Regions from separate parts of the Bacillus arachidis genome, predicted to be linked through region 2. Evidence: a T-box and tRNA genes for the amino acid it is inferred to sense, from the RefSeq annotation. Region 2 holds a T-box; the other regions hold tRNA genes.

The links. The T-box of region 2 lies ahead of lysS (lysine--tRNA ligase). A T-box ahead of a tRNA ligase gene usually reads a tRNA of that ligase, here a tRNA-Lys.
Region 1: it has a tRNA-Lys gene. The T-box ahead of lysS (lysine--tRNA ligase) is inferred to sense a tRNA for this amino acid. The anticodon was not compared.
Region 3: it has a tRNA-Lys gene. The T-box ahead of lysS (lysine--tRNA ligase) is inferred to sense a tRNA for this amino acid. The anticodon was not compared.
Region 4: it has a tRNA-Lys gene. The T-box ahead of lysS (lysine--tRNA ligase) is inferred to sense a tRNA for this amino acid. The anticodon was not compared.

Annotation. Positions count from the first base shown of each region.
Region 1 covers NZ_CP127376.1:749,682-755,252, reverse strand. Annotated here, with positions in the region: tRNA gene QRY57_RS05490 (tRNA-Glu) at 1-1, opposite strand, end outside; tRNA gene QRY57_RS05485 (tRNA-Asn) at 3-77, opposite strand; tRNA gene QRY57_RS05480 (tRNA-Ile) at 81-157, opposite strand; tRNA gene QRY57_RS05475 (tRNA-Trp) at 168-238, opposite strand; tRNA gene QRY57_RS05470 (tRNA-Thr) at 242-317, opposite strand; tRNA gene QRY57_RS05465 (tRNA-Phe) at 335-407, opposite strand; tRNA gene QRY57_RS05460 (tRNA-Asp) at 418-493, opposite strand; tRNA gene QRY57_RS05455 (tRNA-Met) at 497-573, opposite strand; tRNA gene QRY57_RS05450 (tRNA-Ser) at 598-690, opposite strand; tRNA gene QRY57_RS05445 (tRNA-Ser) at 791-883, opposite strand; tRNA gene QRY57_RS05440 (tRNA-Ala) at 894-966, opposite strand; tRNA gene QRY57_RS05435 (tRNA-Pro) at 979-1,052, opposite strand; tRNA gene QRY57_RS05430 (tRNA-Arg) at 1,063-1,136, opposite strand; tRNA gene QRY57_RS05425 (tRNA-Leu) at 1,140-1,228, opposite strand; tRNA gene QRY57_RS05420 (tRNA-Gly) at 1,245-1,319, opposite strand; tRNA gene QRY57_RS05415 (tRNA-Leu) at 1,349-1,429, opposite strand; tRNA gene QRY57_RS05410 (tRNA-Lys) at 1,444-1,519, opposite strand; tRNA gene QRY57_RS05405 (tRNA-Gln) at 1,524-1,598, opposite strand; tRNA gene QRY57_RS05400 (tRNA-Tyr) at 1,611-1,694, opposite strand; tRNA gene QRY57_RS05395 (tRNA-Val) at 1,704-1,779, opposite strand; rRNA gene rrf (5S ribosomal RNA) at 1,784-1,899, opposite strand; rRNA gene QRY57_RS05385 (23S ribosomal RNA) at 1,991-4,911, opposite strand; rRNA gene QRY57_RS05380 (16S ribosomal RNA) at 5,057-5,571, opposite strand, start outside.
Region 2 covers NZ_CP127376.1:2,430,164-2,435,734, reverse strand. Annotated here, with positions in the region: gene QRY57_RS14005 (alpha/beta fold hydrolase) at 1-284, shown strand, start outside; gene QRY57_RS14000 (hydroxymethylglutaryl-CoA lyase-like TIM-barrel protein) at 281-1,696, shown strand; T-box leader at 1,916-2,172, shown strand; partial or broken gene lysS (lysine--tRNA ligase) at 2,258-3,819, shown strand; gene QRY57_RS13990 (response regulator transcription factor) at 3,908-4,513, opposite strand; gene QRY57_RS13985 (sensor histidine kinase) at 4,548-5,571, opposite strand, start outside.
Region 3 covers NZ_CP127376.1:4,335,946-4,341,516, forward strand. Annotated here, with positions in the region: gene QRY57_RS23950 (RNA polymerase sigma-70 factor) at 1-866, opposite strand, end outside; partial or broken gene QRY57_RS23955 (hypothetical protein) at 1,138-1,344, opposite strand; tRNA gene QRY57_RS23960 (tRNA-Glu) at 1,936-2,007, opposite strand; tRNA gene QRY57_RS23965 (tRNA-Ser) at 2,014-2,104, opposite strand; tRNA gene QRY57_RS23970 (tRNA-Asn) at 2,113-2,187, opposite strand; tRNA gene QRY57_RS23975 (tRNA-Ile) at 2,192-2,268, opposite strand; tRNA gene QRY57_RS23980 (tRNA-Gly) at 2,279-2,349, opposite strand; tRNA gene QRY57_RS23985 (tRNA-Lys) at 2,368-2,443, opposite strand; tRNA gene QRY57_RS23990 (tRNA-Thr) at 2,454-2,529, opposite strand; tRNA gene QRY57_RS23995 (tRNA-Phe) at 2,544-2,619, opposite strand; tRNA gene QRY57_RS24000 (tRNA-Asp) at 2,629-2,704, opposite strand; tRNA gene QRY57_RS24005 (tRNA-Met) at 2,708-2,784, opposite strand; tRNA gene QRY57_RS24010 (tRNA-Ser) at 2,812-2,904, opposite strand; tRNA gene QRY57_RS24015 (tRNA-Ile) at 2,922-2,998, opposite strand; tRNA gene QRY57_RS24020 (tRNA-Met) at 3,003-3,079, opposite strand; tRNA gene QRY57_RS24025 (tRNA-Ala) at 3,096-3,168, opposite strand; tRNA gene QRY57_RS24030 (tRNA-Pro) at 3,181-3,254, opposite strand; tRNA gene QRY57_RS24035 (tRNA-Arg) at 3,265-3,338, opposite strand; tRNA gene QRY57_RS24040 (tRNA-Leu) at 3,342-3,430, opposite strand; tRNA gene QRY57_RS24045 (tRNA-Gly) at 3,447-3,521, opposite strand; tRNA gene QRY57_RS24050 (tRNA-Leu) at 3,552-3,632, opposite strand; tRNA gene QRY57_RS24055 (tRNA-His) at 3,658-3,733, opposite strand; tRNA gene QRY57_RS24060 (tRNA-Thr) at 3,743-3,818, opposite strand; tRNA gene QRY57_RS24065 (tRNA-Val) at 3,822-3,897, opposite strand; rRNA gene rrf (5S ribosomal RNA) at 3,902-4,017, opposite strand; rRNA gene QRY57_RS24075 (23S ribosomal RNA) at 4,120-5,571, opposite strand, start outside.
Region 4 covers NZ_CP127376.1:156,141-161,711, reverse strand. Annotated here, with positions in the region: gene rocF (arginase) at 1-205, opposite strand, end outside; gene QRY57_RS02595 (glycerate kinase) at 424-1,569, opposite strand; tRNA gene QRY57_RS02590 (tRNA-Ala) at 1,734-1,806, opposite strand; tRNA gene QRY57_RS02585 (tRNA-Gly) at 1,817-1,888, opposite strand; tRNA gene QRY57_RS02580 (tRNA-Lys) at 1,894-1,969, opposite strand; tRNA gene QRY57_RS02575 (tRNA-Gln) at 1,975-2,049, opposite strand; tRNA gene QRY57_RS02570 (tRNA-Tyr) at 2,115-2,198, opposite strand; tRNA gene QRY57_RS02565 (tRNA-Val) at 2,217-2,292, opposite strand; tRNA gene QRY57_RS02560 (tRNA-Glu) at 2,298-2,372, opposite strand; tRNA gene QRY57_RS02555 (tRNA-Thr) at 2,396-2,468, opposite strand; tRNA gene QRY57_RS02550 (tRNA-Asn) at 2,473-2,547, opposite strand; rRNA gene rrf (5S ribosomal RNA) at 2,557-2,672, opposite strand; rRNA gene QRY57_RS02540 (23S ribosomal RNA) at 2,764-5,571, opposite strand, start outside.

The DNA.
Region 1 (5,571 bases), 1.7 Mb from region 2:
CATGGCTCCGCAGGTAGGACTCGAACCTACGACCGATCGGTTAACAGCCGATAGCTCTACCACTGAGCTACTGCGGAATATGGTGGGCCTAAATGGACTCGAACCATCGACCTCACGCTTATCAGGCGTGCGCTCTAACCAGCTGAGCTATAGGCCCATATTTTCTACAGGGGCAGTAGGAATTGAACCCACACCGGAGGTTTTGGAGACCTCTGTTCTACCTTTAAACTATGCCCCTAAGTGGTGCCGGCTAGAGGACTTGAACCCCCAACCTACTGATTACAAGTCAGTTGCTCTACCAATTGAGCTAAGCCGGCTTTCCAAAAAAAAAAGATGGCTCGGGACGGAATCGAACCGCCGACACGAGGATTTTCAGTCCTCTGCTCTACCGACTGAGCTACCGAGCCTTTATGTAAATGGCGGTCCCGACCGGGGTCGAACCGGCGATCTCCTGCGTGACAGGCAGGCATGTTAACCACTACACCACGGGACCATTTGGTTGCGGGGACAGGATTTGAACCTGCGACCTTCGGGTTATGAGCCCGACGAGCTACCAGACTGCTCCACCCCGCGACGATATCATATTCTTTTTTTAAATGGAGGAGGTAGAGGGATTCGAACCCCCGCGCGATTCTCACCGCCTGTCGGTTTTCAAGACCGATCCCTTCAGCCAGACTTGGGTATACCTCCATAAAAAAAATCAAATAAATCTTTTATTCATGTCTATATGTTTTATACAGACCATTTAACAATCTATTAAATCAAATCCTATCTCATTTTACAATAAAAATGGAGGAGGTAGAGGGATTCGAACCCCCGCGCGACTCTCGCCGCCTGTCGGTTTTCAAGACCGATCCCTTCAGCCAGACTTGGGTATACCTCCATAAATAAAGTGGAGCCTAGCGGGATCGAACCGCTGACCTCCTGCGTGCAAGGCAGGCGCTCTCCCAGCTGAGCTAAGGCCCCATGTTTAAAATATCGGGAAGACAGGATTTGAACCTGCGACCCCCTGGTCCCAAACCAGGTGCTCTACCAAGCTGAGCCACTTCCCGTTAATAAAAGCGCGCCCGAGAGGACTCGAACCCCTAACCTTTTGATCCGTAGTCAAACGCTCTATCCAATTGAGCTACGGGCGCATATGGTGCCGAGGGCGGGGGTCGAACCCGCACGGTGGTCACCCACCGCAGGATTTTAAGTCCTGTGCGTCTGCCTGTTCCGCCACCCCGGCATGTCATACTGAAAATTGGAGCGGAAGACGGGATTCGAACCCGCGACCCCAACCTTGGCAAGGTTGTATTCTACCACTGAACTACTTCCGCAAGACATGTATGAGATATTTTATTAAAAGTGCGGGTGAAGGGAGTCGAACCCCCACGCCAAAGGCGCCAGATCCTAAGTCTGGTGCGTCTGCCAATTCCGCCACACCCGCATATTTTTTTAAAATGGTGAGCCATGAAGGACTCGAACCTTCGACCCTCTGATTAAAAGTCAGATGCTCTACCAACTGAGCTAATGGCTCTTAATGGCTGGGCTAGCTGGATTCGAACCAGCGCATGACGGAGTCAAAGTCCGTTGCCTTACCGCTTGGCTATAGCCCATTAATTAAGAAATGGTGGAGGGGGGCAGATTCGAACTGCCGAACCCGAAGGAGCGGATTTACAGTCCGCCGCGTTTAGCCACTTCGCTACCCCTCCGACATTATATGGTGGAGGATGACGGGATCGAACCGCCGACCCCCTGCTTGTAAGGCAGGTGCTCTCCCAGCTGAGCTAATCCTCCATTTGCCTGGCAACGTCCTACTCTCACAGGGGCAAGGCCCCAACTACCATCGGCGCTAGAGAGCTTAACTTCCGTGTTCGGTATGGGAACGGGTGTGACCTCTCTGCCATCATTACCAGACTTTTATTATTATACACATTCTTTTCAGAATGTCAAAAGGAATTTTAAATATATATTCCTTCAAAACTAGATAACATTTGCTTCATATTATATGGTTAAGTCCTCGATCTATTAGTATTCGTCAGCTCCACATGTCACCATGCTTCCACCTCGAACCTATCAACCTGATCATCTTTCAGGGATCTTACTAGCTTACGCTATGGGAAATCTCATCTTGAGGGGGGCTTCATGCTTAGATGCTTTCAGCACTTATCCCTTCCGCACATAGCTACCCAGCTATGCCCTTGGCAGAACAACTGGTACACCAGCGGTGCGTCCATCCCGGTCCTCTCGTACTAAGGACAGCTCCTCTCAAATTTCCTACGCCCACGACGGATAGGGACCGAACTGTCTCACGACGTTCTGAACCCAGCTCGCGTACCGCTTTAATGGGCGAACAGCCCAACCCTTGGGACCGACTACAGCCCCAGGATGCGATGAGCCGACATCGAGGTGCCAAACCTCCCCGTCGATGTGGACTCTTGGGGGAGATAAGCCTGTTATCCCCGGGGTAGCTTTTATCCGTTGAGCGATGGCCCTTCCATGCGGAACCACCGGATCACTAAGCCCGACTTTCGTCCCTGCTCGACTTGTAGGTCTCGCAGTCAAGCTCCCTTATGCCTTTGCACTCTACGAATGATTTCCAACCATTCTGAGGGAACCTTTGGGCGCCTCCGTTACACTTTAGGAGGCGACCGCCCCAGTCAAACTGCCCACCTGACACTGTCTCCCGGGTCGATAAGACCCGTAGGTTAGAATTTCAATACAGCCAGGGCGGTATCCCACCAGCGCCTCCACCGAAGCTAGCGCTCCGGCTTCAAAGGCTCCCGCCTATCCTGTACAAGCTGTACCAAAATTCAATATCAGGCTACAGTAAAGCTCCACGGGGTCTTTCCGTCCTGTCGCGGGTAACCTGCATCTTCACAGGTACTATAATTTCACCGAGTCTCTGGTTGAGACAGTGCCCAAATCGTTACACCTTTCGTGCGGGTCGGAACTTACCCGACAAGGAATTTCGCTACCTTAGGACCGTTATAGTTACGGCCGCCGTTTACTGGGGCTTCAGTTCAGAGCTTCGCTTGCGCTAACCCCTCTCCTTAACCTTCCAGCACCGGGCAGGTGTCAGCCCCTATACTTCGCCTTACGGCTTCGCAGAGACCTGTGTTTTTGCTAAACAGTCGCTTGGGCCTATTCACTGCGGCTTTCCGTTAAGAAAGCACCCCTTCTCCCGAAGTTACGGGGTCATTTTGCCGAGTTCCTTAACCAGAGTTCTCTCGCTCACCTTAGGATTCTCTCCTCGCCTACCTGTGTCGGTTTGCGGTACAGGCACCTTTTATCTCGCTAGAAGCTTTTCTTGGCAGCGGGGAATCAAAGACTTCGCTCCATAAGGAGCTTCCCCATCACAGCTCAGCCTTCACGATAAGCGGATTTGCCTACTTATCAGCCTAACTGCTTGGACGTGCACAACCAATCGCACGCTTCTTCTATCCTTCTGCGTCCCTCCATTGCTCAAACGATAAAGAGGTGGTACAGGAATATCAACCTGTTGTCCATCGCCTACGCCTGTCGGCCTCGGCTTAGGTCCTGACTAACCCTGAGCGGACGAGCCTTCCTCAGGAAACCTTAGGCATTCGGTGGACGGGATTCTCACCCGTCTTTCGCTACTCATACCGGCATTCTCACTTCTAAGCACTCCACCAGTCCTTCCGGTCTGACTTCACTGTCCTTAGAACGCTCCCCTACCACTGATACGTAAGTATCAATCCGCAGCTTCGGTGGTGTATTTAGCCCCGGTACATTTTCGGCGCAGAGTCACTCGACTAGTGAGCTATTACGCACTCTTTAAATGGTGGCTGCTTCTAAGCCAACATCCTAGTTGTCTAAGCAACTCCACATCCTTTTCCACTTAATACACACTTTGGGACCTTAGCTGGCGGTCTGGGCTGTTTCCCTTTTGACTACGGATCTTATCACTCGCAGTCTGACTCCCAAGGATAAGTCATTGGCATTCGGAGTTTGACTGAATTCGGTAATCCGATGAGGACCCCTAGTCCAATCAGTGCTCTACCTCCAAGACTCTAACACTTGAGGCTAGCCCTAAAGCTATTTCGGGGAGAACCAGCTATCTCCAGGTTCGATTGGAATTTCTCCGCTACCCACACCTCATCCCCGCACTTTTCAACGTGCGTGGGTTCGGGCCTCCATTCAGTGTTACCTGAACTTCACCCTGGACATGGGTAGATCACCTGGTTTCGGGTCTACGACCACGTACTAAACGCCCTATTCAGACTCGCTTTCGCTACGGCTCCGCCTCTTCAGCTTAACCTCGCACGGGATCGTAACTCGCCGGTTCATTCTACAAAAGGCACGCCATCACCCGTTAACGGGCTCTGACTATTTGTAGGCACACGGTTTCAGGATCTCTTTCACTCCCCTTCCGGGGTGCTTTTCACCTTTCCCTCACGGTACTGGTTCACTATCGATCACTAGGGAGTATTTAGCCTTGGGAGATGGTCCTCCCGGATTCCGACGGAATTTCACGTGTTCCGCCGTACTCAGGATACATTCAAGAGAGAACGAAGTTTCGACTACGGGGTTGTTACCCTCTGTGACGAGCCTTTCCAGACTGCTTCGTCTACCTCGTTCCTTTGTAACTCCGTATAGAATGTCCTACAACCCCAAGAGGCAAGCCTCTTGGTTTGGGCTAGATTCCGTTTCGCTCGCCGCTACTCAGGAAATCGCATTTGCTTTCTCTTCCTCCAGGTACTTAGATGTTTCAGTTCCCTGGGTCTGTCTTCCTTACCCTATGTATTCAGATAAGGATACCATACCATTACGTATGGTGGGTTTCCCCATTCGGAAATCTTCGGATCAAAGCTTACTTACAGCTCCCCGAAGCATATCGGCGTTAGTCCCGTCCTTCATCGACTCCTAGTGTCAAGGCATCCACCGTGCGCCCTTTCTAACTTAACCAAACTAAAATTAAAAAATATGAGCTACACTGTTATCTAGTTTTCAAAGAACATACATTTATTTCTGAGAGATAGTTCTCTCAAAACTGAACAAAACGAAACACGGAAACTTATATTGATGAACAGCGTTCATCAATTCTCCATAGAAAGGAGGTGATCCAGCCGCACCTTCCGATACGGCTACCTTGTTACGACTTCACCCCAATCATCTGTCCCACCTTAGGCGGCTGGCTCCAAAAGGTTACCCCACCGACTTCGGGTGTTACAAACTCTCGTGGTGTGACGGGCGGTGTGTACAAGGCCCGGGAACGTATTCACCGCGGCATGCTGATCCGCGATTACTAGCGATTCCAGCTTCATGTAGGCGAGTTGCAGCCTACAATCCGAACTGAGAACGGTTTTATGAGATTAGCTCCACCTCGCGGTCTTGCAGCTCTTTGTACCGTCCATTGTAGCACGTGTGTAGCCCAGGTCATAAGGGGCATGATGATTTGACGTCATCCCCACCTTCCTCCGGTTTGTCACCGGCAGTCACCTTAGAGTGCCCAACTTAATGATGGCAACTAAGATCAAGGGTTGCGCTCGTTGCGGGACTTAACCCAACATCTCACGACACGAGCTGACGACAACCATGCACCACCTGTCACTCTGCCCCCGAAGG
Region 2 (5,571 bases):
AAATGATCCGTCGACCAGTTGGTCCACTAGAAGATTTATATTCTATTTGGAATAATCGTCCTTTATATGATGTATCTAAGATTACTGCTCCAGTACTTGTCATTTATGGAGAAGATGATCTATTTGCAGATCGAAATATGATGTCAAAATTAACAGGCGCAAAACAAAAAAAAGAAGTTGTCATCCCTGATGCAACACACTGGGCTGTTTATGAAAAAAATCATTCCATCCTATTTGAACAAGTATTAAACTTTATAGAAATGAAAGAAGGAAAAAAGAAATGAACAAGCACATAACAATATTAGATGCAACTTTACGTGAAGGGGAACAACAATGTGGTGTTCGTTTTTCTAAGGAAGACAAAATTACACTACTTCATATGTTGGAAAATTTCGGAGTACCCCTTATTGAGGTTGGACATCCAGGCATTTCTAAAGAAGAAGAAGAAATTTGCAGAGAAGTTGCCGCCTCTGCAAAGCAAGCTGACATATTGATGCATGCTCGTGCGAAAAAAGAAGAAGTTCATGCGGTTTATCGTGCTGGGGCTGATTGGGTAGGAATTTGGGCGTCTATTAATCCTATTTCTTTACAAACAAAGTATACGAATCGATCAAAAGATTACGTTGTAAATCAAGTGAAACAAGCGATTGAAGAGGCTAAATCTTTAGGAATGAAAATCCGATTTACGATTGAAGATGCCTCACGAACTGCATGGGAGGATATCTCCCACCTTGGAGAAGTTGCGTATGAAGCTGGAGCAAATCGAATTAGTTTAGCAGACACTGTAGGAATTTGGGAGCCGAGTCATTGTGCGGAAATCGTGAAAAAGGCTGTTGAGGCATTCCCTTGTGAAATTGAAGTTCATCTTCATAATGATTTAGGGCTAGCAATGGCAAATGCTCTTGCTGCTATTGATGCCGGAGCATCTGTCATTGATGCGACTTTGTGTGGAATAGGTGAAAGAGCCGGGATTGTTGATTTACTAAATTTATCAGTACTGTTATCTCAAAAATATAATCAATACTTTCAACTAAAAATGATTCCCGAATTAACCCAATCTCTTCAATTGGCAACCGGTTGTAAGGTAGATCATTGGAGACCGATTATTGGAAAAAATGTATTTACCCATACCGCACCATATCATAAAAAAGCTGTTAAGCAAAATTTTTCAGCATATGAAGGTGTTCAACCTGAAATGATAGGAAGAGTACGTAGGATGCAACAAAAAAACATAGAAAGAAAAGGACCTCAGCTTACAAAGTCTTTCCGAATTAGTAAACCATTTGTAAAGGGTGCATCTGAACTTTTATATCATCGCGATGGTCCAGGAGAACGTTGGGTACAGATGGATTATAGAACTGATGAACGTGCTTCATTTTATGTCATACAACGTGTATTTTATGACAACCATATAGATGAGAACTTAGCGGGACATGTAGATACTCACGCACATCATTGTGATAGTGCTTTTATTTTCTGGGGGAATAGAGTAGATGGTACAGGTCTTATATGTGAGGTGGAAATTGAAGAAGAATTACAAATCATTGAGAGTCCTGCATCTGTTTTTATTCCAGCAGGGTTAAAACATAGGTACAAGTACCTTTCAGGTACAGGAACGTATACAAATATTGTACTAGCGCCTAATTATAATTCTAGTTTGTTAGAGGAAAACTCGTCAAAAGCATTTGTATATTGATTAAATATAGGACAATTTTTTGTCTGTTACTCGATTCATTTTTTTCTGCGATTTCTTATAATTAAACTGATAAGTAGGACAGCCTTTCACTTGTGTTTTTCTCCTTTCCATAAAGCGAACCTATATACATTCAATGAAAACAGCAGAAATCCTTTTAGTTCAGAAAAATTTGACAATAAAAGTGTAGTAAATTATTATATGTAAAAATAACTTATAACAAAAATAGCAATGAAGAGAAGAGTAGTTAAGAATGATTGCATACAGAGAACTCCGGTAGCTGAGAAGGAGGAGTAAGAATCTTAATGAAAAAAGACTTGGAGCTTCGCAAGGAACTAATTAATTTAGGGATGATGCGGCGGGTTCTCCCGTTATAGAGATAGGGTATAAGCGAATTGAGCCGTACCTGAAGAGGTTAATATGGTGACATATTAATAAACTGAGGTGGTACCACGAAGTAAACAACTCTCGTCCTCAAGATGAATAATCTTGGGGGTGGGAGTTTTTTTATTTTGAAAAAGAAGGTAGAAAATAAATATTAAATTTCATAGGGGTGAATTGTATATGCATTGGGCTTATCAAATAGCACATGAACTGATTCGAAAACATCCAAATAAAGAAACATTTGTATGCGCATCTGGAATTAGTCCTTCCGGTTCTGTTCATATAGGTAATTTTCGAGAAAACATTACGACTTACTTTGTTGTAAAAGCACTTCAAGATCTAGGAAAAAAGACACGATTTATATTTTCATGGGATGATTATGACCGCGGTTTAGAAAAGTTCCGAAAAACATTGATCCATCATTTAAGAAGTATATAGGTATGCCATACTGTGATATTCCAGATCCATATGGTTGTCATAAATCGTATGCAGAGCATTTTGAAAAAGAATTTGAAAAATCGTTGGAGGCTTTTGGAATTGAAGTAGAGTTTATTTATCAACATGAAGAATATAGAACTGGGAGATATAATCAACATATACTACACTCATTAAAAAGAAGAAAAGAAATCTACGATATATTAATGAAATTTAAAACGAGCGAATCGTCCGAAGATGAGCGAGAAACTTTTTATCCAATTACACTATATTGTAAGCAATGCTGCAAAGATTCAACAAAAATAACAAATTTTGATGAAACATTGGAAACAATCCAATATGAATGTGAGTGTGGGAATCGCAATGTATTATCAATAATGCAAACGAGTCATATAAAATTAAATTGGAAAATTGATTGGCCGATGAGATGGATGATGGAAGATGTGATTTTTGAACCAGGAGGTAGAGATCATTCAGCTGAAACAGGTAGTTATAATGTTTCAAAGGAGATAGTTAGAAAAATCTTTCATTATGAGGCACCAGATTATGTTGCCTATGATTTTATCGGAATAAAAGGTGACAATCAAAAAATGTCTAGTTCTGCTGGGAATATAATTACTCCAAGTGAGTTATTGAATGTGTATGTGCCAGAAGTCATTCTATTTATGTTTTCAAAATATAAACCAAATGCTACATTCCATATTGGTATGGATGAGGATGTACTTCGCAATTATACAGAGTATGAAAGGTACACGGAATGTTATCAAAATAAAATGTTAAATAATGAAGATTTATGTGGTGCATTGAAGCTTTCAAGAACGAATACTGAAAAAACTAGACTACCAAAGTTTAATCAAGTAGCAGGTATCTTACCATTAGTGAATTTTGATAATCAAATTTTACAGGAAGTATTAGCAAAAACGGATGCAGACTATAGCTTGATTGACATCATGAAAATAAGTAACCGTGTAGAACACTGGATTCGAAATTTACAGCCTCAAAAAATGATTGAAGTGAACCAAGAGAAAGATTGGGATTTTTACGAAATATTAGAAGACATACAGAAAAAATGGGTCTTGGAAGTTTGTGAAATAGTTCGTACGAATGTAAATAATCCCAATTTAATGGAACATATTTATGCAATTTGTCACAATGAAAATAAAAAGGTAATGAAAGAGAATCAAAAATTACTTTTTAAAATCATTTATAGGCTTGTTCTCAATCAACCGAGTGGTCCGCGAATCCCGCTACTTATACATGTAATTGGCGCTGGAAAGATGGTGTCATTATTAGATTTTCAAGACTAAGTAGAATGGAAAATAAATAGATTACAGTTAAAAAATGAAAGTGGAAAAGGGATGTAATAGCATCCCTTTTTCTACACCGCATCTTACATCATATCCAACCTTTTTCATCAGCAATACGAATGGCTTGAAATCTTGATTCAGCTTCAAGTTTTTGAATGGAGGATGATAAATAATTTCTAACCGTTCCGTTTGTTAAATACAATGTTTTACCGATTTCTCTCGTTGTCATTCCGGTTTTAACCATACGGAGTATTTCTGCTTCACGGTCAGTTAGTGGGTTATCTTCTTTTAAAAACAGCGTAGCAGCTAGATCTGTACTTACTATACGTTCACCATTCATTACTTTATGAATCGCTTCAATAAGAAATTCAATTGGTTCGTCCTTTAGTAAATATGCTTCCACTTTTGCGTCCATCGCTTTTTGTAAGTATCCTGGACGAGCAAAAGTTGTAACAATCATTATTTTACAGGGATGTCCAATAGTTCTTAATTTTTCTGCGATTTCAAGTCCAGTAATGTCGGGGATCTCGATATCGAGAAGACACACATCGGGTCGATGTTTTGTAATAATGTTCCAAGCATCTAGCCCATTTGAAACTTCTGCAATCACTTCAATGTCATCTTCTAGTTTTAATAGAGAAACGAGGGCTCCGCGAAGCATCTTTTGATCTTCCGCAATTACGATACGAATCATTTTACTGCCGCCTTTCTTGTATCGTTTTACAAGACTAATTTGATTTTACTAGGTTTGTTGAAATAGGTATCTTTAAAATTATCGTTGTGCCGTTGTTTCTTAATGTATGTATATCTACTGTGCCATGTATCATCTTCATTCGTTCCCGAATTGATTGAACTCCAAATCCAAGTGAATCATGTTGAAAGCCAATTCCATCATCGTGTATTTTTATTTGAAACCATTTTGTATCCATTTTTTGAACGATTGTACAATGGTTTGCTTGGCTATGCCTTAGAATATTTGTAATGGTTTCTCTTATAGAGAGGGCAACCATTGTTTCCGCAACATTTGTTAGCAAAGGTGCGTTTCCGGTTGCATGAATTGTGAATTGGATACCGGCTGTTCGTAATAACTCACGTAGGTGATTTAATTCACTTTCAATTGATATATATTTCATATCAGTAACAAGTTCACGTACTTGTTTTAATGCAAAACGTGATGTGTCTAAAATATCATTTAATTCCTGTTTCGCCTGTGTTGTGTCCTTTTCTATTAATCGTATTGTCAGTTCACTTTTCAGTTTAATCATTGTTAATGTTTGTCCGAGTGTATCATGAAGGTCTCTGGCAATGCGGTGTCTTTCTTCTTCTTGGATATATCTTTCAATTTGAGAGTTTGCGGCGCTTAGCTCTTTTTGTAAAGATTTTGCTTTTTCCCGGACGTGGATGACAAATGGCTGTATAAGTTGAAGAATAAAGACAAGAAGAAAAGAAGTTTTTAATATGGAAAAAGGCTGACCAAAGGTATACCAACTAACTAGAAAAAACATCATTGCGATGCCTGCTGTACCGATGCCGATATACAATTTAGATTGGGCTCTTCCTAATAAATTCCCGATGACAAAACCATACAGAAGTAGCCGTGATTCGATGAATATTGCAAGTAGTGCAAATAATACGCAGCTAAATAAACTAGAAAAGAGAAGGCGCCAATCTCTATACCACAATGCGAAGTAAAAAGACAACAAAACGAGCAGTAAAAGAACAATTTTTAAGAATAAGTTAATGGTTGTTTCT
Region 3 (5,571 bases), 1.9 Mb from region 2:
ACTGAAATATGCTTTAATTTATCGGGATTGACTACAATGTAGATTCTTCTAATTAATTCTCGGCTTTCATCCCACTCAAAACATATAGCTTTCTCTGCACATCCCTTATTCCTTGCTAAGATACCAATTTGACCATTTATGATAGTTGGAAGAAGTTCGACTTGAAAGAATCCCTTTGAAACAATTGCCTCCAAAAATGTCTGGATACGCTGTTTGCCCAAAATCGGAAATATGGCTGCACGCACTTTACCTCCTCCATTAGTGACAAGAGCTACGTCCTCTCTCAACAGATTAATAAACGCCTCAAAATTTCCTGTTTCTGAACCTTGGATAAAGGTATGTACCATTTTTTCTGTATGAATCGATTGCTGCGGATGTACTGGCACTTCATGCTGTATCTTCTCTTTGCAACGGCTGTAAATCTTTCGGCAATTTACTTCTGATTTATTTAAAAGCTCAGCTATTTCACGATAATCGTACCCAAGTGCCTTCCTTAAAACGAATATGGCTCTTTCAACAGGAGTTAAATTCTCTAACAATACAAGGAATGCATAGGATACTCTTTCGCTTTGGATTATAGTTTCCATAGGATTTAATTTCGCTGTATCTATTTCCGGCTCAGGAAGCCATTCTCCTGTATATATTTCTCTTTTTTTCCGTGCTGATTGTAGTATATTCAAACAATGGTTCGTCGTCATCTTAATTAAATACGCTTTCATATTTCTAACTGGCTCTTGGTTCACATGTTGACTTTTCATAAGTATATCCTGTGCAACATCCTCCGCATCACTAACAGAGCCAAGCATTCGATATGCGAAAGAGTATACTAAAGGTTGATAGGTTCGATACAAAGTTTCAAAATCCATATTATCACTCCATTCTATAGCGTGTCTCAATATAAAAATATATGATTTGTTATAATGAAAAGATTATCTTTCTGCTACGGAAGGCTTGTATAATTATCTCTTCCATTTTTTCATATTCCATCGCTCTCTCCTTTCTATTAGTCAGACGCTCAAAGCATAAAAAAGTATACTAAAAAACAGACGTATCAAAGTCTGTTTTTTTCCTGAATAACTATCCACTTAAATAAGAATGAAACAAAATATTTGAATTTCATGCAGGCTTGCTTTCTCTTTACGAGTCTTTGATACTCCCGTTATTTTGTTCCGAATGAAATATGTTATTTTCACTTGTAGCAACAATCTTTACCTTGTATGGCAGTTTGTTAATCCCAATATACATAACCGGATTCTTATCTTTTCCCTTACCCTTTTCAGGATTTAAATCAATAACGGACGTATCTTTTTCATCTTTCACTTCTTTTACCGTAATTTTATCATTTTAGTGCCTTTCACTACCACTGGTCATCTATTTCTAGAAGGATTGAACATTCTCTTTTTTAATGCTATTTTGTCTAAAAACAAGTGAAAAAGCATTATAACTTGTTTTTTAGCGTTCATATTTGTCTTATTCATTATGCCAAAACAAATTCACTTGCTTCGCTCTTCTTAATTCAGCGTGTAATGAAACAGAAATATTATATATAATTTAGGAAAGTGGAAAGAGGTGATATTATGGAGGATAACATGCGGGAAAGCAGAAAAATAGCTACGCCCATTCTTTGGACTATTTCTTTACTTGTCGCTACACTATTAGTTTTTGTAACCACACGATTATATCCAAATACCAATTTACAGATTAGCATTGTTTTATTCTCTATCATAGACATTGGATTTATAGTCGCTTTGATTTTGGGAATTAAGACAAAAAACGCTAGTATAATGATCTTCAGTGTTATATCTAATGGCATATTTTTTATACTACTATCCATTTTTATTTTTTTACTATTAGTTGCTAATGGTATTTCAGAACCGTAACAAAATCATTGATAAATAAAAAAAGAGATAGCAGATTATGCTATCTCTTTAAGTATGACCCGTACGGGATTCGAACCCGTGTTACCGCCGTGAAAGGGCGGTGTCTTAACCACTTGACCAACGGGCCAATTTCTGGCAGAGAAGAAGGGATTCGAACCCTCGCACCGCGTTAGCGATCTACTCCCTTAGCAGGGGAGCCCCTTGAGCCACTTGGGTACTTCTCTATATTATATGGCTCCGCAGGTAGGACTCGAACCTACGACCGATCGGTTAACAGCCGATAGCTCTACCACTGAGCTACTGCGGAATAATGGTGGGCCTAAATGGACTCGAACCATCGACCTCACGCTTATCAGGCGTGCGCTCTAACCAGCTGAGCTATAGGCCCCCAATAGAAAAGCGGGTGAAGAGAATCGAACTCTCGACCAGAGCTTGGAAGGCTCTTGTTTTACCACTAAACTACACCCGCATAAAATTATAAAATAAATGGTGAGCCATGAAGGACTCGAACCTTCGACCCTCTGATTAAAAGTCAGATGCTCTACCAACTGAGCTAATGGCTCATTTTGAAAGTGGTGCCGGCTAGAGGACTTGAACCCCCAACCTACTGATTACAAGTCAGTTGCTCTACCAATTGAGCTAAGCCGGCTTGTGATTTCAAAATGGTGGCTCGGGACGGAATCGAACCGCCGACACGAGGATTTTCAGTCCTCTGCTCTACCGACTGAGCTACCGAGCCAGAAATAAATGGCGGTCCCGACCGGGGTCGAACCGGCGATCTCCTGCGTGACAGGCAGGCATGTTAACCACTACACCACGGGACCATTTGGTTGCGGGGACAGGATTTGAACCTGCGACCTTCGGGTTATGAGCCCGACGAGCTACCAGACTGCTCCACCCCGCGACGATATCATATTCTTTTTTGAAAAAATGGAGGAGGTAGAGGGATTCGAACCCCCGCGCGACTCTCGCCGCCTGTCGGTTTTCAAGACCGATCCCTTCAGCCAGACTTGGGTATACCTCCAGAGTATTTACTTTAAATGGTGGACCTTGTAGGACTCGAACCTACGACCGGACGGTTATGAGCCGTCTGCTCTAACCAGCTGAGCTAAAGGTCCTTTATGGTAGCGGCGGAGGGGATCGAACCCCCGACCTCACGGGTATGAACCGTACGCTCTAGCCAGCTGAGCTACACCGCCATAATAAAGTTATAAGTGGAGCCTAGCGGGATCGAACCGCTGACCTCCTGCGTGCAAGGCAGGCGCTCTCCCAGCTGAGCTAAGGCCCCATGTTTAAAATATCGGGAAGACAGGATTTGAACCTGCGACCCCCTGGTCCCAAACCAGGTGCTCTACCAAGCTGAGCCACTTCCCGTTAATAAAAGCGCGCCCGAGAGGACTCGAACCCCTAACCTTTTGATCCGTAGTCAAACGCTCTATCCAATTGAGCTACGGGCGCATATGGTGCCGAGGGCGGGGGTCGAACCCGCACGGTGGTCACCCACCGCAGGATTTTAAGTCCTGTGCGTCTGCCTGTTCCGCCACCCCGGCATGTCATATTGAAAATTGGAGCGGAAGACGGGATTCGAACCCGCGACCCCAACCTTGGCAAGGTTGTATTCTACCACTGAACTACTTCCGCAAGACATGTTATGAGATATTTTATTAAAAGTGCGGGTGAAGGGAGTCGAACCCCCACGCCAAAGGCGCCAGATCCTAAGTCTGGTGCGTCTGCCAATTCCGCCACACCCGCATATTATATTTGCTTTTTAAAAAAATGGGGCGACTGATGGGAATCGAACCCACGAATGCCGGAGCCACAATCCGGTGCGTTAACCACTTCGCCACAACCGCCATAGTTACTGGTGCCGGCTAGAGGACTTGAACCCCCAACCTACTGATTACAAGTCAGTTGCTCTACCAATTGAGCTAAGCCGGCATATGGTGGAGGATGACGGGATCGAACCGCCGACCCCCTGCTTGTAAGGCAGGTGCTCTCCCAGCTGAGCTAATCCTCCATTTGCCTGGCAACGTCCTACTCTCACAGGGGCAAGGCCCCAACTACCATCGGCGCTAGAGAGCTTAACTTCCGTGTTCGGTATGGGAACGGGTGTGACCTCTCTGCCATCATTACCAGACTTTATTCATTTGAGACAATCATTATTATACTTGATTCATTTAAAATGTCAACAAGTTTTTTTATGTTCTCTCAAAACTAGATAACGTTTGCTTCATATTATATGGTTAAGTCCTCGATCTATTAGTATTCGTCAGCTCCACATGTCACCATGCTTCCACCTCGAACCTATCAACCTGATCATCTTTCAGGGATCTTACTAGCTTACGCTATGGGAAATCTCATCTTGAGGGGGGCTTCATGCTTAGATGCTTTCAGCACTTATCCCTTCCGCACATAGCTACCCAGCTATGCCCTTGGCAGAACAACTGGTACACCAGCGGTGCGTCCATCCCGGTCCTCTCGTACTAAGGACAGCTCCTCTCAAATTTCCTACGCCCACGACGGATAGGGACCGAACTGTCTCACGACGTTCTGAACCCAGCTCGCGTACCGCTTTAATGGGCGAACAGCCCAACCCTTGGGACCGACTACAGCCCCAGGATGCGATGAGCCGACATCGAGGTGCCAAACCTCCCCGTCGATGTGGACTCTTGGGGGAGATAAGCCTGTTATCCCCGGGGTAGCTTTTATCCGTTGAGCGATGGCCCTTCCATGCGGAACCACCGGATCACTAAGCCCGACTTTCGTCCCTGCTCGACTTGTAGGTCTCGCAGTCAAGCTCCCTTATGCCTTTGCACTCTACGAATGATTTCCAACCATTCTGAGGGAACCTTTGGGCGCCTCCGTTACACTTTAGGAGGCGACCGCCCCAGTCAAACTGCCCACCTGACACTGTCTCCCGGGTCGATAAGACCCGTAGGTTAGAATTTCAATACAGCCAGGGCGGTATCCCACCAGCGCCTCCACCGAAGCTAGCGCTCCGGCTTCAAAGGCTCCCGCCTATCCTGTACAAGCTGTACCAAAATTCAATATCAGGCTACAGTAAAGCTCCACGGGGTCTTTCCGTCCTGTCGCGGGTAACCTGCATCTTCACAGGTACTATAATTTCACCGAGTCTCTGGTTGAGACAGTGCCCAAATCGTTACACCTTTCGTGCGGGTCGGAACTTACCCGACAAGGAATTTCGCTACCTTAGGACCGTTATAGTTACGGCCGCCGTTTACTGGGGCTTCAGTTCAGAGCTTCGCTTGCGCTAACCCCTCTCCTTAACCTTCCAGCACCGGGCAGGTGTCAGCCCCTATACTTCGCCTTACGGCTTCGCAGAGACCTGTGTTTTTGCTAAACAGTCGCTTGGGCCTATTCACTGCGGCTTTCCGTTAAGAAAGCACCCCTTCTCCCGAAGTTACGGGGTCATTTTGCCGAGTTCCTTAACCAGAGTTCTCTCGCTCACCTTAGGATTCTCTCCTCGCCTACCTGTGTCGGTTTGCGGTACAGGCACCTTTTATCTCGCTAGAAGCTTTTCTTGGCAGCGGGGAATCAAAGACTTCGCTCCATAAGGAGCTTCCCCATCACAGCTCAGCCTTCACGATAAGCGGATTTGCCTACTTATCAGCCTAACTGCTTGGACGTGCACAACCAATCGCACGCTTCTTCTATCCTTCTGCGTCCCTCC
Region 4 (5,571 bases), 2.3 Mb from region 2:
GTGTAAGGTTTCTTAAATTTGTATTTTCAGCTACTTCTTTTTCTCTCTTGATACAAATATCCCCAATATCTTCTACGTCATATCCGATGTTTTGAATTCTTTCAATTACTCCCGCATAACGAATTGCACTTGGACCCATATCAACTCCACGACGCATCTGTCCTAAGTCCATTGGAACTCCAACGATTGAAATTTCTTTCTTCATAGATAGTCTCCCCCTTTTATGCCTTCACTAAATATTTTAAATCTTTTATATACTCTGACTCAACTCGACATTTTTTTGTATGTATATACACCTCATTCACTAATATCTACGTAGAAATCTATATTTTTCGTCTGTTTTATGTATAAAATAAACCGTTTTCTAAAAAATCTCATTACACATGTACACATAAATAGTGAAAAATAAAACGTCCCCTATAATTAGAGACGTTTTCCTGAAGCTATTTTCCATACAGATGCGATATTCCGCGCAGTCATTTCAATATTTTCTCTTGCTGCTATATATGCTTCCTCTAGTGTCATTGGACTTGATGTGGCAGCAAACACAGCATCTATTCCTTCTTTATAAACTGAAATGTGATTCGAAAGTACAGAACCCCCAATAGCTATAACAGGTATATGTAGTCTCTTTGCACGTTTAGCAACCCCAACCGGTGCTTTTCCATAAGCGGTTTGCACATCTATCCTTCCTTCACCTGTAAGAACAAGAGTTGCTTCTTTTATATGTTCATCAAAATTTGTATAGTCTAATACAATTTCAATTCCCTTTCTTAATTGACCTTGTAGTACAGCAACAACTGCAGCCCCTAATCCTCCCCCAGCTCCTGCACCCGGTATCTCTTCCACATCAATGTGTACATGCCGTTTTAATACATAGGCATAATGCTTTAAATTATCATCTAACTGCGTGATCATTTCTGGATTTGCTCCTTTTTGCTTTGCAAATACAAAGGATGCTCCTTTTTGTCCTGTTAAAGGATTGTCTACATCACATGCCGCTTCTATTTTCACATGCGCTAAACGAGAATCCAACTTAGCTAAGTCTAAAGAATCAATAAAATGTAAATTTTCACCGACAGGTTCTATTATTCGTCCATCTTTCCTTAAAAACCTTACACCTAGGGCTGAGAGCATGCCTGTCCCTCCATCGTTCGTAGCACTTCCGCCAAGCCCTAAAATAATATGCTGTACACCTTTATCTAAGGCATCTAATATAAGCTCCCCCGTTCCTTTTGTTGTGGTGATGAGAGGGTTTCGCTGTTCAACCGGAACATGATGCAACCCCGACGCTGCTGCCATTTCAATAAACGCTGTTCTTTTATCTTGAGAAATACCGTAGAATGCATCTACACGTTCACCAAGTGGACCTGTTACGTAAAGTTGAATGATCTTTCCTCCTGTAGCATCAACAAGAGATTGAACGGTACCTTCTCCTCCATCTCCAATTGGAAGTTTCACATACTCAGCTTCAGGAAAAACTTTAGTAAACCCTTTTTCAATGGCCTTACATACTTCTATCGCTCGTAAGCTTTCTTTATATGAATCAGATGCAATAACAATTTTCAACACCTATTCCTCCCTTCCCCCGTATCCACACACGCTTTAATTCAAACCTTATATTTTACTCTATTTTTCTATTGTAAACGAAATAAATGGAAACTTGTCCTTATTAAAGCAGAATAAACAAAAAACCTTACATCAAAAGATGTAAGGTTTTTTCTAATTTATAATGGAGCCTAGCGGGATCGAACCGCTGACCTCCTGCGTGCAAGGCAGGCGCTCTCCCAGCTGAGCTAAGGCCCCGAAGTAAAAAAGCGGAAGACGGGATTCGAACCCGCGACCCCAACCTTGGCAAGGTTGTATTCTACCACTGAACTACTTCCGCGAAAATGGTGAGCCATGAAGGACTCGAACCTTCGACCCTCTGATTAAAAGTCAGATGCTCTACCAACTGAGCTAATGGCTCGTAAATGGCTGGGCTAGCTGGATTCGAACCAGCGCATGACGGAGTCAAAGTCCGTTGCCTTACCGCTTGGCTATAGCCCATTAATATTTACTAGTATGCTTGTCTTTTCAAAAAAATAAACCTTTATCAGGTTGTTTTTTTAAAATGGTGGAGGGGGGCAGATTCGAACTGCCGAACCCGAAGGAGCGGATTTACAGTCCGCCGCGTTTAGCCACTTCGCTACCCCTCCGACATTATAAACTATATATGGTGGAGGATGACGGGATCGAACCGCCGACCCCCTGCTTGTAAGGCAGGTGCTCTCCCAGCTGAGCTAATCCTCCAAAAGTGGTGACCCGTACGGGATTCGAACCCGTGTTACCGCCGTGAAAGGGCGGTGTCTTAACCACTTGACCAACGGGCCAAAAAGTTGTAATACTGTTCGCAAGCTTCCAACCGGGCTTGAACCGGTGACCTCTTCCTTACCATGGAAGTGCTCTACCAGCTGAGCTATGGAAGCATAATGGCTCCGCAGGTAGGACTCGAACCTACGACCGATCGGTTAACAGCCGATAGCTCTACCACTGAGCTACTGCGGAATAATATTAGCCTGGCAACGTCCTACTCTCACAGGGACAAGGTCCCAACTACCATCGGCGCTAGAGAGCTTAACTTCCGTGTTCGGTATGGGAACGGGTGTGACCTCTCTGCCATCATTACCAGACTTTTATTATTATACACATTCTTTTCAGAATGTCAAAAGGAATTTCAAATATATATTCCTTCAAAACTAGATAACATTTGCTTCATATTATATGGTTAAGTCCTCGATCTATTAGTATTCGTCAGCTCCACATGTCACCATGCTTCCACCTCGAACCTATCAACCTGATCATCTTTCAGGGATCTTACTAGCTTACGCTATGGGAAATCTCATCTTGAGGGGGGCTTCATGCTTAGATGCTTTCAGCACTTATCCCTTCCGCACATAGCTACCCAGCTATGCCCTTGGCAGAACAACTGGTACACCAGCGGTGCGTCCATCCCGGTCCTCTCGTACTAAGGACAGCTCCTCTCAAATTTCCTACGCCCACGACGGATAGGGACCGAACTGTCTCACGACGTTCTGAACCCAGCTCGCGTACCGCTTTAATGGGCGAACAGCCCAACCCTTGGGACCGACTACAGCCCCAGGATGCGATGAGCCGACATCGAGGTGCCAAACCTCCCCGTCGATGTGGACTCTTGGGGGAGATAAGCCTGTTATCCCCGGGGTAGCTTTTATCCGTTGAGCGATGGCCCTTCCATGCGGAACCACCGGATCACTAAGCCCGACTTTCGTCCCTGCTCGACTTGTAGGTCTCGCAGTCAAGCTCCCTTATGCCTTTGCACTCTACGAATGATTTCCAACCATTCTGAGGGAACCTTTGGGCGCCTCCGTTACACTTTAGGAGGCGACCGCCCCAGTCAAACTGCCCACCTGACACTGTCTCCCGGGTCGATAAGACCCGTAGGTTAGAATTTCAATACAGCCAGGGCGGTATCCCACCAGCGCCTCCACCGAAGCTAGCGCTCCGGCTTCAAAGGCTCCCGCCTATCCTGTACAAGCTGTACCAAAATTCAATATCAGGCTACAGTAAAGCTCCACGGGGTCTTTCCGTCCTGTCGCGGGTAACCTGCATCTTCACAGGTACTATAATTTCACCGAGTCTCTGGTTGAGACAGTGCCCAAATCGTTACACCTTTCGTGCGGGTCGGAACTTACCCGACAAGGAATTTCGCTACCTTAGGACCGTTATAGTTACGGCCGCCGTTTACTGGGGCTTCAGTTCAGAGCTTCGCTTGCGCTAACCCCTCTCCTTAACCTTCCAGCACCGGGCAGGTGTCAGCCCCTATACTTCGCCTTACGGCTTCGCAGAGACCTGTGTTTTTGCTAAACAGTCGCTTGGGCCTATTCACTGCGGCTTTCCGTTAAGAAAGCACCCCTTCTCCCGAAGTTACGGGGTCATTTTGCCGAGTTCCTTAACCAGAGTTCTCTCGCTCACCTTAGGATTCTCTCCTCGCCTACCTGTGTCGGTTTGCGGTACAGGCACCTTTTATCTCGCTAGAAGCTTTTCTTGGCAGCGGGGAATCAAAGACTTCGCTCCATAAGGAGCTTCCCCATCACAGCTCAGCCTTCACGATAAGCGGATTTGCCTACTTATCAGCCTAACTGCTTGGACGTGCACAACCAATCGCACGCTTCTTCTATCCTTCTGCGTCCCTCCATTGCTCAAACGATAAAGAGGTGGTACAGGAATATCAACCTGTTGTCCATCGCCTACGCCTGTCGGCCTCGGCTTAGGTCCTGACTAACCCTGAGCGGACGAGCCTTCCTCAGGAAACCTTAGGCATTCGGTGGACGGGATTCTCACCCGTCTTTCGCTACTCATACCGGCATTCTCACTTCTAAGCACTCCACCAGTCCTTCCGGTCTGACTTCACTGTCCTTAGAACGCTCCCCTACCACTGATACGTAAGTATCAATCCGCAGCTTCGGTGGTGTATTTAGCCCCGGTACATTTTCGGCGCAGAGTCACTCGACTAGTGAGCTATTACGCACTCTTTAAATGGTGGCTGCTTCTAAGCCAACATCCTAGTTGTCTAAGCAACTCCACATCCTTTTCCACTTAATACACACTTTGGGACCTTAGCTGGCGGTCTGGGCTGTTTCCCTTTTGACTACGGATCTTATCACTCGCAGTCTGACTCCCAAGGATAAGTCATTGGCATTCGGAGTTTGACTGAATTCGGTAATCCGATGAGGACCCCTAGTCCAATCAGTGCTCTACCTCCAAGACTCTAACACTTGAGGCTAGCCCTAAAGCTATTTCGGGGAGAACCAGCTATCTCCAGGTTCGATTGGAATTTCTCCGCTACCCACACCTCATCCCCGCACTTTTCAACGTGCGTGGGTTCGGGCCTCCATTCAGTGTTACCTGAACTTCACCCTGGACATGGGTAGATCACCTGGTTTCGGGTCTACGACCACGTACTAAACGCCCTATTCAGACTCGCTTTCGCTACGGCTCCGCCTCTTCAGCTTAACCTCGCACGGGATCGTAACTCGCCGGTTCATTCTACAAAAGGCACGCCATCACCCGTTAACGGGCTCTGACTATTTGTAGGCACACGGTTTCAGGATCTCTTTCACTCCCCTTCCGGGGTGCTTTTCACCTTTCCCTCACGGTACTGGTTCACTATCGATCACTAGGGAGTATTTAGCCTTGGGAGATGGTCCTCCCGGATTCCGACGGAATTTCACGTGTTCCGCCGTACTCAGGATACATTCAAGAGAGAACGAAGTTTCGACTACGGGGTTGTTACCCTCTGTGACGAGCCTTTCCAGACTGCTTCGTCTACCTCGTTCCTTTGTAACTCCGTATAGAATGTCCTACAACCCCAAGAGGCAAGCCTCTTGGTTTGGGCTAGATTCCGTTTCGCTCGCCGCTACTCAGGAAATCGCATTTGCTTTCTCTTCCTCCAGGTACTTAGATGTTTCAGTTCCCTGGGTCTGTCTTCCTTACCCTATGTATTCAGATAAGGATACCATACCATTACGTATGGTGGGTTTCCCCATTCGG